Regions from separate parts of the Brevibacterium sp. NPDC056726 genome, predicted to be linked through region 3. Evidence: riboswitches for the same ligand, from Rfam matches in the RefSeq annotation. Region 3 holds a riboswitch; each other region holds the start of a gene.

Region 1 (3,700 bases), on a different contig from region 3:
CCGGGGTGAAGGGGTGCGCCTGTGCCTGCTCGCGGGCGTGGGTGGGGGCCGAACGGTTCACCGAGGCGGCCGCGACGGCGGCGTTGTCGATGACGCGGTTGATCACCATCTCGGTGACCTCGGGATCGACGGGCGTCGGGTCGGAGGCGACCTCGGCGATCTTCCAGGCGAGCTGATCCTCACGAGCCAGGTTCTCTGAGCTCTTGTGGGTACGGACCTCATGATCAATCATGGACAATCCCTTCAATCGTCGTTGACCGCTGCGGGCCATGTCACGACCGCCGCTGGCCGGAGAGTGGTTGACTCAACTGTAGGCCACGTCACTGCGACGCTGCGGCCCGGCCGGAGTTTTATCTTGACATCAAGATACTTTACCCGACCGGCATGAGCCGCCTCGACCCCCCTCCTCCCACCCGTCCGTCGAGGTGAACTGTGACACAATCGGGATATGACCCGCACTGCCCTCGACTTCGACGAGAACTGGTTCGACGACAACGAGTTCGCCCAGCTTCGTCGCCGTCTCCCCATCCCCTATGTCAATGCCATCCCCGTCCGCGTCGGAGAGGCCGGCGATGTCGAGGAGATCGGCCTCCTGCTGCGCCGCCTCGACGACGGCACCCTGGGTCGCGAGGTCGTCGGCGGACGCATCCGCTACCACGAGAGCATCCGCCAGGCCCTGCTCCGGCATGCCGAGAACGACCTCGGCCCGATGGCGCTGCCCGTCGTCCCGCCGGCCATCGCCCCGTTCCACATCGCCGAGTACTTCCCCACCGAGGGCACCTCGCTCCTCCACGACCCGCGCCAGCACGCGATCTCGATGTGCTTCGTCATGGAGGTCCGCGGCGAATGCACCCCGCGCGCCGATGCGCTCAGCCTCGACTGGCTCACCCCCACCGAGGCGCTGCGCTCCGACATCGTCGCCGAGCTCTCCCACGGCCAGGAGCACATCATCCGCTCAGCCCTGAGCTACCTCGGCTTCGCCGTCTGACGCACCCCTCCCCCTGGCGCAGGCCGTGAGCACGCGCCGAGGCCGTGGGCACGCGCCGCACGCGAGAGGAATCCGTCCGCCTCGCGGTCTTCTACACGTTGTAGAAAACACTTGGGTACACTGAGGGCGACGAGGACGGCACACGGTTTTCGGGGCCGTCGTCCCCGTCAGGGTTGGTCAGGCCCCGATGGAAGGACTGCCATGACTGCTGACTCCCGCTCGTCCGCCGCGAACCCGGCCGAGGCCCGCCCGACCGACACCCGCGCCTCCGATTCCGGACTCACCGACAACCTCGGCGTCCTCGTCGGCTTCGACGGATCCGAGCTCGCAGCCCTTGCCCTGCGCTACGGTGCCGCCGAGGCGCTGCACCGAGACGTTCCCCTCACCGTCGTCACGGCCTTCACGATGCCCCTGATGATCTACCCGAACATGGCCTCGATCCCGTCCGAACCCGAGGACGAAGCCGCGATGCGGGCAGCGGAGAAGACCCTCGCCGAGGCGGCCGAACTCCTCGCCGATCATCCCGGACCGGTGACGTACGCCGTCGAATCCGGTGACGCCGCCGGTGTGCTCGTCAACCTCAGCGCCAACGCCGATGTCATCATCGTCGGGGCGCGTGGACGCGGCGGCTTCATGGGCCGCATGCTCGGGTCGGTCTCGACCGCGCTGCCGCCGCACGCCCACTGCCCGACGATCGTCGTCCCCCGCCATTCGGCGCACCGCGGGGACACGACCGGCCCGGTAGTCGTCGCCGTCGACGGGTCCGAGGGCGCGCGGATCGCGATGTTCACCGCCGCCGAGGCGGCCGCTTCGCGCAACGCCGACCTCGAGATCGTCACGGTGCTGCCGGCCGGGGAGGAATGGCTCTACTGGTACCCGGAGCTCGAACTCGGCGGTGACGTCGCCGACCGCCGGCAGCAGCAGATCGAAGCCGAACTCGACAAGGACGCCGAAGAGCTGCGCAGTCAGTTCCCCGGGCTCCAGGTGTCCACCTCGGCGCTCATCGGCGATGCCACCGCGCTGCTGTCCGCGGCGACGAAGACCGCGCAGCTCACCGTCCTCGGCACCCGGGGCCGCGGGGCCGTGAAGTCCGCGCTGCTCGGATCGGTCTCCCGCGGGGTCCTCCACCATGCCGAGGGTCCGGTCATGGTCGTTCCGGCCTGAGTCCCGTTCGCACCAGATCCCCGGCCCCGCGGACGTGCGGTGCCGGGGATCGTCAGGTGTTGTACAGTGGAGCGCACACGACAGGGGAGCGCCGCCAAGGGCGCTGAGAGTGCAGATGACGCTGCAGACCCTCGAACCTGATGCGGCTAGCACCGCCGAAGGAAGTCGAGACTCTTCTACCCCTCCTTGAGACACGAGGAGGCGCTATGCCGAACACGACCACGCCCGGTTCCCGCTCGACGACGGCACCGGCATTCACCCAGGCCCCGCCGACGAAGAAGTGGCGGGTCGTCGACTACGTCGTCACCGCGGTCCTCGGCATCGCCGTGGGCCTGATCTTCTGGGTGCTCGCCGCCAGCTGGAAGGGCATCGAGCTCGCCTTCCAGGCCTTCCCGCCCTCGATCGGCCTCATCGCCGGCCTCTGGGTGCTCGCCGGTCCGCTCGCCGGGGCGATCATCCGCAAACCCGGAGCCGCGCTGCTGTGCGAACTCCTCGCCGCCGCCGTCGAAGGCGTCCTCGGCTCCCACTTCGGGGCGACCGTGCTGCTGTCGGGCTTCCTCCAGGGCCTCGGCGCCGAACTCGTCTTCGCCGCCTTCGGCTACCGGAAGTTCACCCTGTGGGTGACCGCGCTGTCCGGACTCGTCGCCGCGACCTTCATGGCCGTGAGCGAGAACATCCTCTACAACGCCGAATGGCAGTTCGACTTCCAGCTCGCCTACGCGGTGTGCGCGATGATCTCCGGCGTCGTCATCTCCGGCATCGGCGCCTGGTACGCCTACCGCGCGATCGCGAAGACCGGGGCGCTGAGCTCCTTCGCCTCCGGCCGCGTGCGCTGATGGGCCTGCCGATCCGCGCCCACGGATACTCGTGGCGGCACGCCGATCGGGACAGCCTCGCCGTCGGCCCCGTCGACCTCGACATCGCCCCAGGTGAGAAGGTTCTCCTCTTGGGGCCGTCGGGGGCGGGTAAGTCGACGCTCCTCCATGCGATCGCCGGGGTCCTTCCCACTGAGGCCGGGGAGTCAGCCGGTGATCTCCTCGTCGGCGACGCCCCACCCGACCCCCGCCGAGGCGTCACCGGGCTCGTCCTCCAGGACCCCGATTCGCAGGTGATCTTCTCCCGCATCGGTGACGATGTCGCGTTCGGAATGGAGAACCTCGGTCTGCCCGCCGAGGTGGTCGACGCGCGGATCGACGCCTCCCTGGCCGCCATGGGCCTCGACCTTCCCCAGTCCCACCCGACGGCGGCGCTGTCCGGGGGCCAGAAGCAGCGCCTCGCGCTCGCCGGGATCCACGCGATGGCACCCGAGGTGATCGTCCTCGACGAGCCGACGGCCAACATCGACCCCGCCTCGGCGAGGGCGGTCCGCGATGCCGTCCTCACGGTCCAGGAGTCCACTGCGGCGACGATGATCGTCGTCGAGCACCGGGTGAGCCTGTGGAGCGACGAGGTCGACACCGTCATCGTCCTCGGCCGCACAGGCGTCGTCGCCCACGGCACCCCGGACGAGGTCTTCGGTGACCCCGCACTCGCCGAGGTGCTCAGGAC
Region 2 (3,700 bases), on a different contig from region 3:
CCCGGCCGGTGCGTCGGTCTTCGTCGTCGTGTCGAAGACGGGCCCGATCCCGACGAGGTCGACGGCGCCGGCAGCCCGGGCGGCGGCGAACTCGGCGTCGCTGGCGGCGGAGAGACCGATGAGCGGGTCGGGTCCGACGAGGTCGCGCACCTCGGCGACGGGAGTGTCGGTCTGTCCGACATGGATGTGGACGTCGGCGCCCTCATCGAGGAGGTGCCGGGTGACGGCGACCCGGTCGTTGAGGACAACGGGCACGCGGCGGTCCGTACCCGCCACCGCCTCGGCGACGGCGGCAATGACCTCCCTGGTCAGGGTCAGGAACTCGGTGTCGTCGATGTCCTTGTCGCGGACCTGGACCATGCCGACTCCCCCGCGCACGGCCGCGAGCACGGTCTCGGCGACGGTGCGTCCGGCCTCCCGGCTCTGGGCGGAATCGGTGACGAGGTAGAGGCGGGCGTCGACGCCGGCCAGGCGCTCACTCGTCGCGCTCATGCTCTCGTCACTTCGACCCGTGCCTGACCGATGCGCGCATCGTCGGTGGTGTAGAGGGCGTCGAGGAAGTGTTCGGCATAGCTGCCCGGTCCGGCGGCACCGGCCGCTGCGGCTTCGCCGGCGACGGCGAAGTGGGCGTGGGCGGCGACGACGGCGGTGAACTGTTCGAACGCCGCGAGTCCGGCCGGCCCCGCACCGGAACTCGAACCGGCCGGCGGCACGGCGGCGAGGTAGGCGGAGGTCACGGCACCGAGCGAGCACCCGGTGCCGATGACGAGCGGCATGAACTCATGGCCCCCGTCGACACGGGCGATGTGATCGACGCCGTCGATGTGGGCGACGATCGCGTCGCGTCTGCCCGAGACGGCGACGATCGCCCCACTGGTCCGTGCGAGCTCGGCCGCCGCGGGGAGGACGGCGTCGACCTCGTCGGTGGATTCGACGCCGCGCCCGCCGGCCCCGGCTCCTGCCAGGGCCGCGATCTCCGAGGCGTTGCCGCGGATCGCGGTCGGGCGATCGGCGGCGGCCCGGCGGATGCGGGTGGTGCGGTGGTCGACTGCGCCGATGCTCACCGGGTCGAGCACCCACGGAGTCGAGTCCGCGGTGACGGCTCCGATCGCGGCGTCGGCGGCGAGGAACTGCTGGTTCGTCGCGGTTCCGAAGTTGACGAGCAGACCGCCGGCGAGGTGCGCGAACTGTGCGGCGTCGGCTTCATGGTCGAGCATCGCCGGGGACGCACCGACGGCGAGCAGCACGTTCGCGCTGAACTGCTGCACGACCGTGTTCGTGATGCATTGGATGAGCGGATTCGCCGCGCGCAGACGTGCGTGCGCCGACGACAGATCGATGTCAGTCATGACGATCCCTTCGCTAGCATGGCCCAGATCAGGTTCGATGGGTGTCCTCTCAGCCCGGCGCGACTGCCGCCGGGCACCCCATGTCATTGCCCATGACTGTACCAAAATCGCCGAGGCGGGGGTGAGGTGGGGTCACCCCCTGACCTCGCCCCCGCCTCGGCGCTGGTGGAGCAGACCTCACCCCCTGCCGACGTACCGCTGTCCGCGCCGGCTGACGGCGTCGATGACGACGGCGGTGAGGAGGACGAGGGCGGTGATGATCTGCTGCATATCGGAGTTGAAGCCGATGAGGTAGAGACCGTTGTTGATCGCGCCGACGACGAACGCCCCGAGGACCGCGGCCCACGCCGACCCCCGCCCGCCGAAGAGGGAGGTGCCGCCGATGACGGCCGCGGCGATCGCGTTGAGGAGGTCCTGGGTGCCCACGAGCGTCGACCCGGCGTTCGTCGTCACTCCGGCCTTGACGAAGCCGAAGAGGGCGGCGAGGACCCCGGCGGTCATGAACACGCTGATGCGCACCCACGTCACCCGGATGCCGGCGCGCCGGGCGGCTTCGACCTTGCCGCCGACGGCGTAGATCGAGCGTCCGTAGCGGGTCTTGCGCAGCACGAGGTCGATGATGATCGCGATGACCATCATGAGGAAGAACGGCAGCGCGAGTCCGAAGTCCTGGTTGACGAGGATGAGGAAGCCGAAGACGATCGCCGCGAGGACGACGATGCGCACGATGACGGCCGTCCAGCTCGGGCTGTCGAGGCCTGCGGAGTGCCGACGCAGCTTCGAATGGATGATGCCGGCGGCGAAGCCGATGACGGCGATCGCCCCGAAGACGTAGGCCCAGAACGCCGGGAAGTAGTAGCTGGCGAAGTCGAAGACGAACGTATCGGCCATCGAGAGGTTCTTCTGGGTGCCGAGCACCGTGAGCGTGAGCCCCGTGAACGCGAGCAGACCGGCAAGGGTGACGACGAACGCGGGAATCCCGACGACGGCGAAGAACCAGCCCTGGATCGCCCCGATGACGAGGCCGAGCAGGAGGATGATCGTCACCGCGATCACCGGCGGGACCCCCTGCCGGACGACGAGGACACCGAGCACCGAGGCGGCGAGACCGCCGAGCTGGGCGAGCGAGAGGTCGATCTCGCCGAGGAGGAGGATGAGGTTGATCCCGAGTGCGAGGATCGCCAGGTAGGCGACCTGGGTGGAGAGGTTGACGAGATTCGCCGGTGAGAGGAAGTTGCTGTTCGCCGACTGGAAGACGATGACGATGACGACGAGGGCGAGGATGACGGGGAACGACCCGAGCTGGCCTTCCCGGATCCGGCGGACGAACGTCCGCACGAGCCCCTCGTCGGAGATCCGCTCGTCGGTGATGAGGGAATTGCGGGTCATCGGCGCTCACCCCTCCGCGCGGCCCGCTGGGTCACGACGTTGTCGTTGGCTCCGGTGATCGCGGCGACGAGGACGTCGGTGCGCTCGTCTCCCGGGAAGTCCCCGGCGTCCTTGCCCAGCCGCAGCACGTGGACACGGTCGCACACGGCCTGGACATCGGCCATGTTGTGGCTGACGAGGAGCACCCCGAGGTCACGGTCACGGAGGCGTTCGATGAGGTTGAGCACCTCGGCGGTCTGGGCGACGCCGAGGGCGGCCGTCGGTTCGTCGAGCATGACGAGCGAGGGTTCGCCGAGGAGGGACCGGGCGATCGCCACCGTCTGGCGCTGGCCGCCGGACAGGGCGGCGATCGGCACGCGCACGCTCGGGATCTTCGCGGACAGGCTGCGCAGCAGCTCCCACGACTTCGCCTCCATCGCGACTTCGTCGAGGACGCCGCCGCGGGTGTGCTCGTGACCGAGGAAGAGGTTGGCGACGACGTCGAGGTTCTCGCAGAGTGCGAGATCCTGGAACACCGTGGCCACCCCGGCTCGCTGTGCGTCCTTCGGGGAGGAGAACTTCTGCGGGCGTCCGCCCATGATGAGCTCGCCTCCGTCGGCGGAGTGGACGCCGGCGATGATCTTGATGAGCGTCGACTTGCCGGCGCCGTTGTCGCCGACGAGGCCGACGACCTCGCCGCGGCCGATCGTGAGGTTGATGTCGGTGAGCGCCTGGACGGCGCCGAATCGCTTGTCGATCCCGCGCAGCTGGAGCACGGGCTGGGAAGCAGTGGACTGGGGCGTCTCCGACGCCCGCCCGGAAGCGGGCGTCGGATCGTTCGTCTGTGAGGTCATCGGGCTGGTCGGACCGTCCTACTTGATTCCGGCATCCGTGCACAGCTTCTCATCGATGCCCGAGCAGATGTCGGAGGCCTTGATCTGATCGCCGACGATGTCCTTGATCGTGTCCTTCGTCACGACCTT
Region 3 (3,700 bases):
GACCGCGAACGGGTCGACCGCCTCGGCGGTGCCCCCGTTCCGGGTCTTCGGCTCCCACACCGATTCGCCGGCGTTCAAACTCAAGCCCGGTGACGAGTTCGTCGCCGAAGGCGTGCGCCAGTTCGGTGTCGAGATCTACGGCGGGCCGCTGCTCAACTCGTGGCTCGATCGGGAGCTCGCCCTCGCCGGGCGCCTCAGCCTCGCCGACGGCAGCGTCGTCCTCGCGCACACGCCGGCGATCGCACGCATCCCGCAGCTCGCGATCCATCTCGACCGGCAGGTCAACGAGGGCCTCACCCTCGACAAGCAGCGGCACACGACCCCGATCGTCGGTCTCGCCGACCTCGCCGAGGCCGATGTCCTCGAGATCCTCGCCGCCTCCGCCGGCGTCGACCCCGAACTCATCGTCGGCCACGACGTCTACACGATCCCCGCGCAGGAGCCCGCGCTCTTCGGCGCCGCGGACGAGTTCTTCGCCTCCCCGAGACTCGACAACCTCCTCTCCGTCCACGCCGGGGTGACCGCGATGACGTCCCTCGACGCCGAGGCGCTCGATGCGGTGGCCCTGTTCGCCGGGTTCGACCATGAGGAGGTGGGGTCGAACTCGCGCTCGGGCGCGAGCGGGCCGTTCCTCTCCGACGTCACCGAGCGGATCGTCGCCGCCCTCTTCCCCGAGGCGAACCGCAGTGACTACCTCGCCGCACTGGCCGCCTCGGTGTGCGTGTCCTCCGACGCCGGACACGCCGCCCACCCGAACTACCCCGAACGCCACGATCCGCACGTGCGTCCGCGCCTGGGTGCGGGGCCCCTGCTCAAACTCAACGCCCAGCAGCGGTATGCCACCGATGCCGTCGGCACGGCGACGTGGGCCCGCGCCTGTGCAGCCGCCGGGGTCGAGTACCAGGACTTCGTCTCGAACAACTCGGTGCCGTGCGGGTCGACGATCGGACCGCTGACGGCCACCCGCATGGGCATGACGACGGTCGATGTGGGACCGGCGCTCTACTCGATGCACTCGGCGCGGGAGATGTGCGCGATCAGCGACGTCGTCGCGCTCGGCGCGGTCGCGAAAACGTTCCTCCAGGGGGCGTGAGGCGCCGCGCCTGCGGGAGCCGACACAGGGGGCGAGCGCTTGCTCGTTCAACGCAGCGCCTCGTTCACCCCTGAGCCTCACTCACCCCTGAGTCTCACTCAACACGAAGCGTGAATATCGCGTCCCCAAAGACGCGATATTCACGCTCCGTGTTGAACGAGCGCCGGCAGATTCGCCGAGGCGGCGATATTCACGCTCGCCGTTGAACGAGCACCCCGAGGACGAGCACCGGCGCACGCCCGCAGACACCCCGTCAGCGAAGTCGCGGGAGTGCGTCCGCCGAGGCGCGATGCTGCACGCACGATGACGCAGCGAGCGGGGCGCGCACGCACAATGCGCGTGGAAGCAGGCCTGCAGGCACGATGCCGCAGGCGTCCAGCGTGCGCAGGAATCCGAGGCGAGCCCACTGGGGTACTTCCCCCAGGGCGCGTCCGCTGGGCACGTCCACCGAGGCACGTCGGCAGGAGCCCGTCCACCGGGGCACACCCACTGGGGCGCGTCCACTTGGGCACGCTGAAACTGAGGCACCAAATCGGGCGACCGCGCGTCCACCGTCTCGCGCAGTGAACACCTGCCGCGGGTGATTTTGTGGCGGCGCCCACACCGTGATAGTCGTTGTGTGACCCCACGGGGGCCTTCGGAAGAGGGCTGAGATCGAGCTGAGACCGCTCGAGACCGTTGAACCTGATCCGGTTGATACCGGCGGAGGAAGAGAGGATCGCAGATGACTGCGCCCACCCCAGAAACCACCCGTCCCACCGTTGCCCCGCGCCCGACGGCACCGGCCGAGAACTCCGCGAGCACCCCCGCGGGTTTCGCTCTCGAGCAGTACCCCACCCATTCCCTGGCCTGGGTCGAGGACCGTGAGCACGGCATCCGCGTGCCCGTCACCCGCATCGACCTCGACGACACGAACGGCCGCCCCAACGAGCCGGTCCACGTCTACCGCACCGTCGGGCCCGGCGCCGTCCCCGAACAGGGCCTGCCCCCGCACCGCGCGGAGTGGATCGCCGACCGCGACGACACCGAGGACTACGCGGCCCGCGGCCACCTCATCGAGGACGACGGGCGGGCAGCCGTCCGCCGCGGCGCACCCTCCCAGCAGTGGCAGGGGCCCGACCGGACGCCTCGGCGCGCGAAGCCCGGACGCACCGTCACGCAGATGCACTACGCCCGGCAGGGCATCATCACCCCCGAGATGCGCTACATCGCGATCCGCGAGCAGTGCGACGTCGAACTCGTCCGCTCCGAGGTCGCTGCCGGGCGCGCGATCATCCCCGCGAACATCAACCACCCCGAATCCGAGCCGATGATCATCGGCAAGGCGTTCCTCGTCAAGATCAACGCGAACATCGGCAACTCGGCGGTGACGAGCTCGATCGCCGAGGAGGTGCAGAAGCTCCAGTGGGCCGCGAAGTGGGGTGCCGACACCCTCATGGACCTCTCGACGGGCAACGACATCCACACCACCCGCGAGTGGATCATCCGCAACTCCCCCATCCCCATCGGCACCGTGCCGATCTACCAGGCGCTTGAGAAGGTCGACGGCGACGCCGAGGCGCTGACCTGGGAGATCTACCGCGACACCGTCATCGAACAGTGCGAGCAGGGCGTCGACTACATGACCGTCCACGCCGGTGTGCTGCTGCGCTACGTCCCGCTCACCGCCGACCGCGTGACCGGAATGGTCTCCCGCGGCGGGTCGATCATGGCCGGATGGTGCCTGGCCCACCATGAGGAGAACTTCCTCTACACGCACTTCGACGAGCTCTGTGAGATCTTCGCGGCCTACGATGTCGCGTTCTCCCTCGGCGACGGGCTGCGCCCCGGCTCGATCGCCGACGCCAACGACGCCGCCCAGTTCGCCGAACTCGACACCCTCGCCGAGCTGACGAAGCGGGCATGGGAGCACGACGTCCAGGTCATGGTCGAGGGCCCCGGCCACATTCCGCTCCATCTCGTGCGGGAGAACGTCGAGCGCCAGCAGGAGCTCTGCGACGGCGCCCCCTTCTACACCCTGGGTCCGCTCGTCACGGACATCGCGCCCGGCTACGACCACATCACCTCGGCGATCGGGGCGACGGAGATCGCCCGGTACGGCACGGCGATGCTCTGCTACGTCACCCCGAAGGAGCACCTGGGACTGCCCGACCTCGACGACGTCAAGACGGGGGTGATCACGTACAAGATCGCCGCCCACGCCGCGGACGTCGCGAAGGGCCACCCGGGGGCGACGGCCCGGGACGATGCGCTGTCGAAGGCGCGGTTCGAGTTCCGCTGGCGCGACCAGTTCGCGCTCGGCCTCGACCCGGAGACCGCCGAGTCCTTCCACGACGAGACGCTGCCGGCGGAACCGGCGAAGACCGCGCACTTCTGCTCGATGTGCGGGCCGAAGTTCTGCTCGATGCGCATCTCCCAGGACATCCGCGACACGTACGGCAGCGCCGAGGCGCAGGCCGCGATCGCCGGCATGCAGGCCAAGAGCCGGGAGTTCCTCGCCGCCGGCGGTGAGGTCTATCTGCCCGAACCGACGATCGGTCCGCGGCAGGGCTGAGGTCCGGGCAGGGCTGAGGTCCGGGCAGGACTGAGGTCCGGGCTGGGCTGGGG
Region 4 (3,700 bases), on a different contig from region 3:
CGTCGATGACGGTCAGCTGCCCGATCCCGGCCGCCCCGAGGTACTGGAGGACCGGGGCGCCGAGACCGCCGGCGCCGATGACGAGGATCTTCGCCGCGCGCAGGCGGCGCTGACCGGTCACCCCGACATCGGGCAGGCTGAGGTGCCGGGAGTAGCGTGCGATCTCCGCGGGGCTGAGCTCGGGTCCGGGTTCGACGAGCGGTCTCACGGCCCCATCACCAGGTTCTCGACCGAGGTCGTGCGGGCGGACTCCGCGGTGACCCGCCCGTCGTCGGGCGACGATGCGAGCGCGAGCGGGCGTTTGGGGATCCGTCCCGCCCCGGCCGCCAGGCGACCGGCGTCGACGGCGAGCCGCATCGCCTGCGCCATCGCCGGGGCGTCGTGAGCGCGGGTGACGGCGGAGGCGAGCAGCACCGCGGTGCACCCGAGCTCCATGGCCAGGGCGGCGTCCGAGGCGGTGCCGATGCCCGCGTCGAGGATGACGGGCACCTGGGCGCGGGAGACGATCGTCTCGATGTTGTGCGGGTTGAGGATGCCCAGGCCCGAACCGATCGGGGCGCCGGCGGGCATGACCGCGGCGACCCCGGCGTCCTCGAGCCGCTTCGCCAGCGCGGGATCGTCGTTCGTGTAGGCGAAGACCGTGAAGCCGTCGAGGACGAGCTCCTCGGTGGCGCGGAAGAGTTCGACGGGGTCGGGCAGGAGGGTGTCCTCGTCGGCGATGACCTCGAGTTTGACCCAGTTCGTCTCGAGCGCCTCCCGGGCCAGCTGCGCGGTGAGCACGGCATCGCGGGCGGTGTAGCACCCGGCCGTGTTCGGCAGTGAGCGGATGCCCAGCCGCTCGAGGAGCGCGAACACCGAATCCCTGGCCTCGGCGTCGAAGCGGCGGATCGCGACCGTCGTCAGCTCTGTCGCCGAGGCGGTCAGGGCGTCCTCGAGGATGCGCAGGGTGCTCGCCCCACCGGTGCCCATGACGAGGTGGGAGTCGAAGGTGACGGTGTCGATGGTCCAGCTCATGTCAGCCTCCCTGGACTGCGGTGACGATGTCGACGGTGTGGCCGTCGGTGATGGTGAAGCCGGCCCACAGCCCGCGGCGCACGACTTCACCGTCGACGGCGAGGGCCACCCCGATGCGGCCGCCGTCGACCGGGGTGCCGTCTTCGCTCAGCTGCCGTCCGGTGATGTCCTCGACGAGGGTGCGGGCGGTCGTGCCCGCGGTGATGTCCCGGCGGTCGCCGTTGAGAGTGATGGTCATGATCCCTTCCTTGCTGTCAGCAGTGGTGCACCAGGTGACTGCGGTGATGATGGCGAGTGGTCGGACTCGAACCGTTCCGGTGCCACGGCCTCGCGCGCACCGACGGGCAGCCACGCGGAGTCCGCGCCGACGACGAGATCCGCGCCGAGGCGGGCGCCGAACGGTGCGAGGAGAACCCCGTGGCGGAAGTACCCGGTGGAGACGACGAGACCGGGGTCAGTGCGACCGAGGAGAGGGAGGTCGTCGGGCGAGCCGGGCCGGGCCCGTGCCGTGATCTCCGTGATCTCACATCCGAGGAGCCCGGGCACGAGGCGTTCGGCGTCGTGGAGGAGACGGTGGACGCCCTCGGCGAGGATGCCCGCCTGGCCGTCCTCCCGGGAGGTCGCCCCGAGGACGAGCTCCCCATCGGGCCGCGGCACGACGTAGACGGGCCGACCGGCGACGAGTCCCCGGATCGTCCGGGTGAGCAGCGGGGGAGCGCCGGGATCCGAGCGGAGGCGGATGACGTCGCCGTGGACGGCCCGCAGCGGCAGCTCGGGAGCGCCGGCGATCGCATTGTGCGCCATGCCTGCGGCGAGCACGACCTGATCGGCGTGCAGCCGACGCCCCGAGGCGAGCTCGACTCCGGTCGTCCGGGCCGGGGCACCGGTCGGTGATCCCTCATCGCCGACCAGTCCCGTCACCCGGTCCTCGATGACGCGGTCGCCGAGGACGGTGAGCAGCGCGCGCGTCACCCGCCGGGGATCGATCGCATGATCGCCGGGAATGAGGACGGCCCCGCACACACCGGGGGCCAGGGCGGGTTCGAGATCGCGGGCGCGGGATCCGGTGAGCAGGTCGAGGTCGGAACCGGCCGCGGACTGGAGGGCGCTGAGTTCGCGCAGGGCCGTGAGATCCGCGCGGTCACCGGCGCAGACGAGTGTGGCGGTCGCCGTCTCCCCGAGGTCGGCCCCCGATTCCCGGGTCAGTGCCGCAGTGAAGTCCGGGTAGAGGTCGGCGGAGACGCGCATGAGCGGAAACAGCGGAGTCTGGCCCCACGCGATCTCGGCGGCAGGGGCGATCATCCCGGCCGCGGCCGCGGTGGCGCCCGCGCCCGGATGCGGATCGATGACGGTGACGGCCGCCCCGCGCCGGTGCAGCTCCCACGCCGCGGCCAGGCCGATGATCCCGGCGCCGACGACGATGACGTCCATGCGATTCTCCCTCCGGCGGCATGACCCGCATCAGGTAGGACGGTCGGCACGAAGCCCTCTCAGCCTCCCTGCGAGGCTCCCGCGAACTCCTCTACTCTAGGAGCATGGTTCCCACGATGCCAACGTCTCCCGCAGTGCAAGACCCCGTGACCGAGAACGCGGGCCACCCGGCCGACCGCGACTCCACCGGCCGGGACGCCGCGCGGACCCGTGCGCTCGCCTCCGCCCGGCTCTACCTCTGCACCGACGCCCGCACGCAGCAGGGCGACCTCGGTGAGTTCCTCGACGCCGCCTACGCCGGGGGCGTCGACATCATCCAGCTCCGCGACATGGGCCTGGAGGCCAGGGAGGAGATCGCCGCCCTCGAGATCCTCCGCGAGGCCGCCCACCGGCACGGGAAGCTCTTCTCCGTCAACGACCGCGCCGACGTCGCCCTCCTCGTCGGCGCGGACGTCTTCCATGTCGGGCAGGGCGACCTGACGAGCGCGCAGGCCCGCACGGTGCTCGGCGACGACGTCATCCTCGGCCGGTCGACGCATTCGGTCGAGCAGGCGCTCGCCGCCGCCGCCGACCCGGAGATCGACTACTTCTGCCTCGGCCCCGTGTGGGAGACCCCGACGAAGCCCGGTCGCCCGGCGGCCGGACTCGAACCGCTCGCGGCGGTGAGCGGGAGAACGGCGAAGCCGTGGTTCGCGATCGGCGGGATCTCCGCCGGTGATCGTCTCCGGTCAGTGCAGGAGACCGGGGCGACGCGCATCGTCGTCGTCCGCGCGATCACCGAGGCGCCCGACCCCGCCGAGGCGGCCGCTCGGCTGCGCGCGCAGCTGACTTCCGCTGACCCCGACACGACCACCGGCACGACCACCGGCACGACCCCGAAGGACGGCACCCTGTGACAATCCTCATCGCCGGAGCCGGCGCGACCGGCGGCGCCTTCGGCACCCGCCTCGTCGAAGCCGGACGCGACGTCACCTTCCTCGTCAGGCCCGCACGCGCCGAGGCCCTGAGAGAGAACGGTCTGCGATTCATCGCCCCAGACGAGGACCGGACGAACCCGGTGACCGTGACGACGGCGGAGGAGCTCGCGGCCGACCCGACCCCGGTCGACCTCGTCCTCGTCGCCGTCAAGGCCGGTGCCCTCGAATCGATCATCGCCGACCTCCGACCGGCCGTCGGACCCCAGACCCTCATCATCCCGTTCCTCAACGGGATGGCGCAGATCGGCCGCCTCGAGGCGGAGTTCCCCGGACAGGTG

The links. A riboswitch is a leader RNA that binds a small molecule or an ion and turns the genes downstream of it on or off. The one in region 3 is predicted to bind thiamine pyrophosphate.
Region 1: linked by a shared signal. The riboswitch ahead of ACFQ91_RS07990 (ECF transporter S component) and the one ahead of thiC (phosphomethylpyrimidine synthase ThiC) in region 3 are both predicted to bind thiamine pyrophosphate.
Region 2: linked by a shared signal. The riboswitch ahead of thiM (hydroxyethylthiazole kinase) and the one ahead of thiC (phosphomethylpyrimidine synthase ThiC) in region 3 are both predicted to bind thiamine pyrophosphate.
Region 4: linked by a shared signal. The riboswitch ahead of thiO (glycine oxidase ThiO) and the one ahead of thiC (phosphomethylpyrimidine synthase ThiC) in region 3 are both predicted to bind thiamine pyrophosphate.

Annotation. Positions count from the first base shown of each region.
Region 1 is NZ_JBHTYZ010000003.1:371,560-375,259, reverse strand. It holds gene ACFQ91_RS08005 (MmgE/PrpD family protein) at 1-232, opposite strand, end outside; gene ACFQ91_RS08000 (DUF4916 domain-containing protein) at 449-988, shown strand; gene ACFQ91_RS07995 (universal stress protein) at 1,190-2,152, shown strand; TPP riboswitch at 2,225-2,333, shown strand; gene ACFQ91_RS07990 (ECF transporter S component) at 2,359-2,988, shown strand; gene ACFQ91_RS07985 (ABC transporter ATP-binding protein) at 2,988-3,700, shown strand, end outside.
Region 2 is NZ_JBHTYZ010000001.1:93,323-97,022, forward strand. It holds gene thiE (thiamine phosphate synthase) at 1-492, opposite strand, end outside; gene thiM (hydroxyethylthiazole kinase) at 489-1,349, opposite strand; TPP riboswitch at 1,337-1,440, opposite strand; gene ACFQ91_RS00445 (sugar ABC transporter permease) at 1,527-2,738, opposite strand; gene ACFQ91_RS00450 (ATP-binding cassette domain-containing protein) at 2,735-3,571, opposite strand; gene ACFQ91_RS00455 (substrate-binding domain-containing protein) at 3,590-3,700, opposite strand, start outside.
Region 3 is NZ_JBHTYZ010000006.1:162,543-166,242, forward strand. It holds gene ACFQ91_RS13780 (M18 family aminopeptidase) at 1-1,093, shown strand, start outside; TPP riboswitch at 1,711-1,821, shown strand; gene thiC (phosphomethylpyrimidine synthase ThiC) at 1,818-3,647, shown strand.
Region 4 is NZ_JBHTYZ010000002.1:315,007-318,706, forward strand. It holds gene moeB (molybdopterin-synthase adenylyltransferase MoeB) at 1-208, opposite strand, end outside; gene ACFQ91_RS04920 (thiazole synthase) at 205-1,014, opposite strand; gene thiS (sulfur carrier protein ThiS) at 1,016-1,252, opposite strand; gene thiO (glycine oxidase ThiO) at 1,249-2,445, opposite strand; TPP riboswitch at 2,436-2,538, opposite strand; gene thiE (thiamine phosphate synthase) at 2,562-3,341, shown strand; gene ACFQ91_RS04940 (ketopantoate reductase family protein) at 3,338-3,700, shown strand, end outside.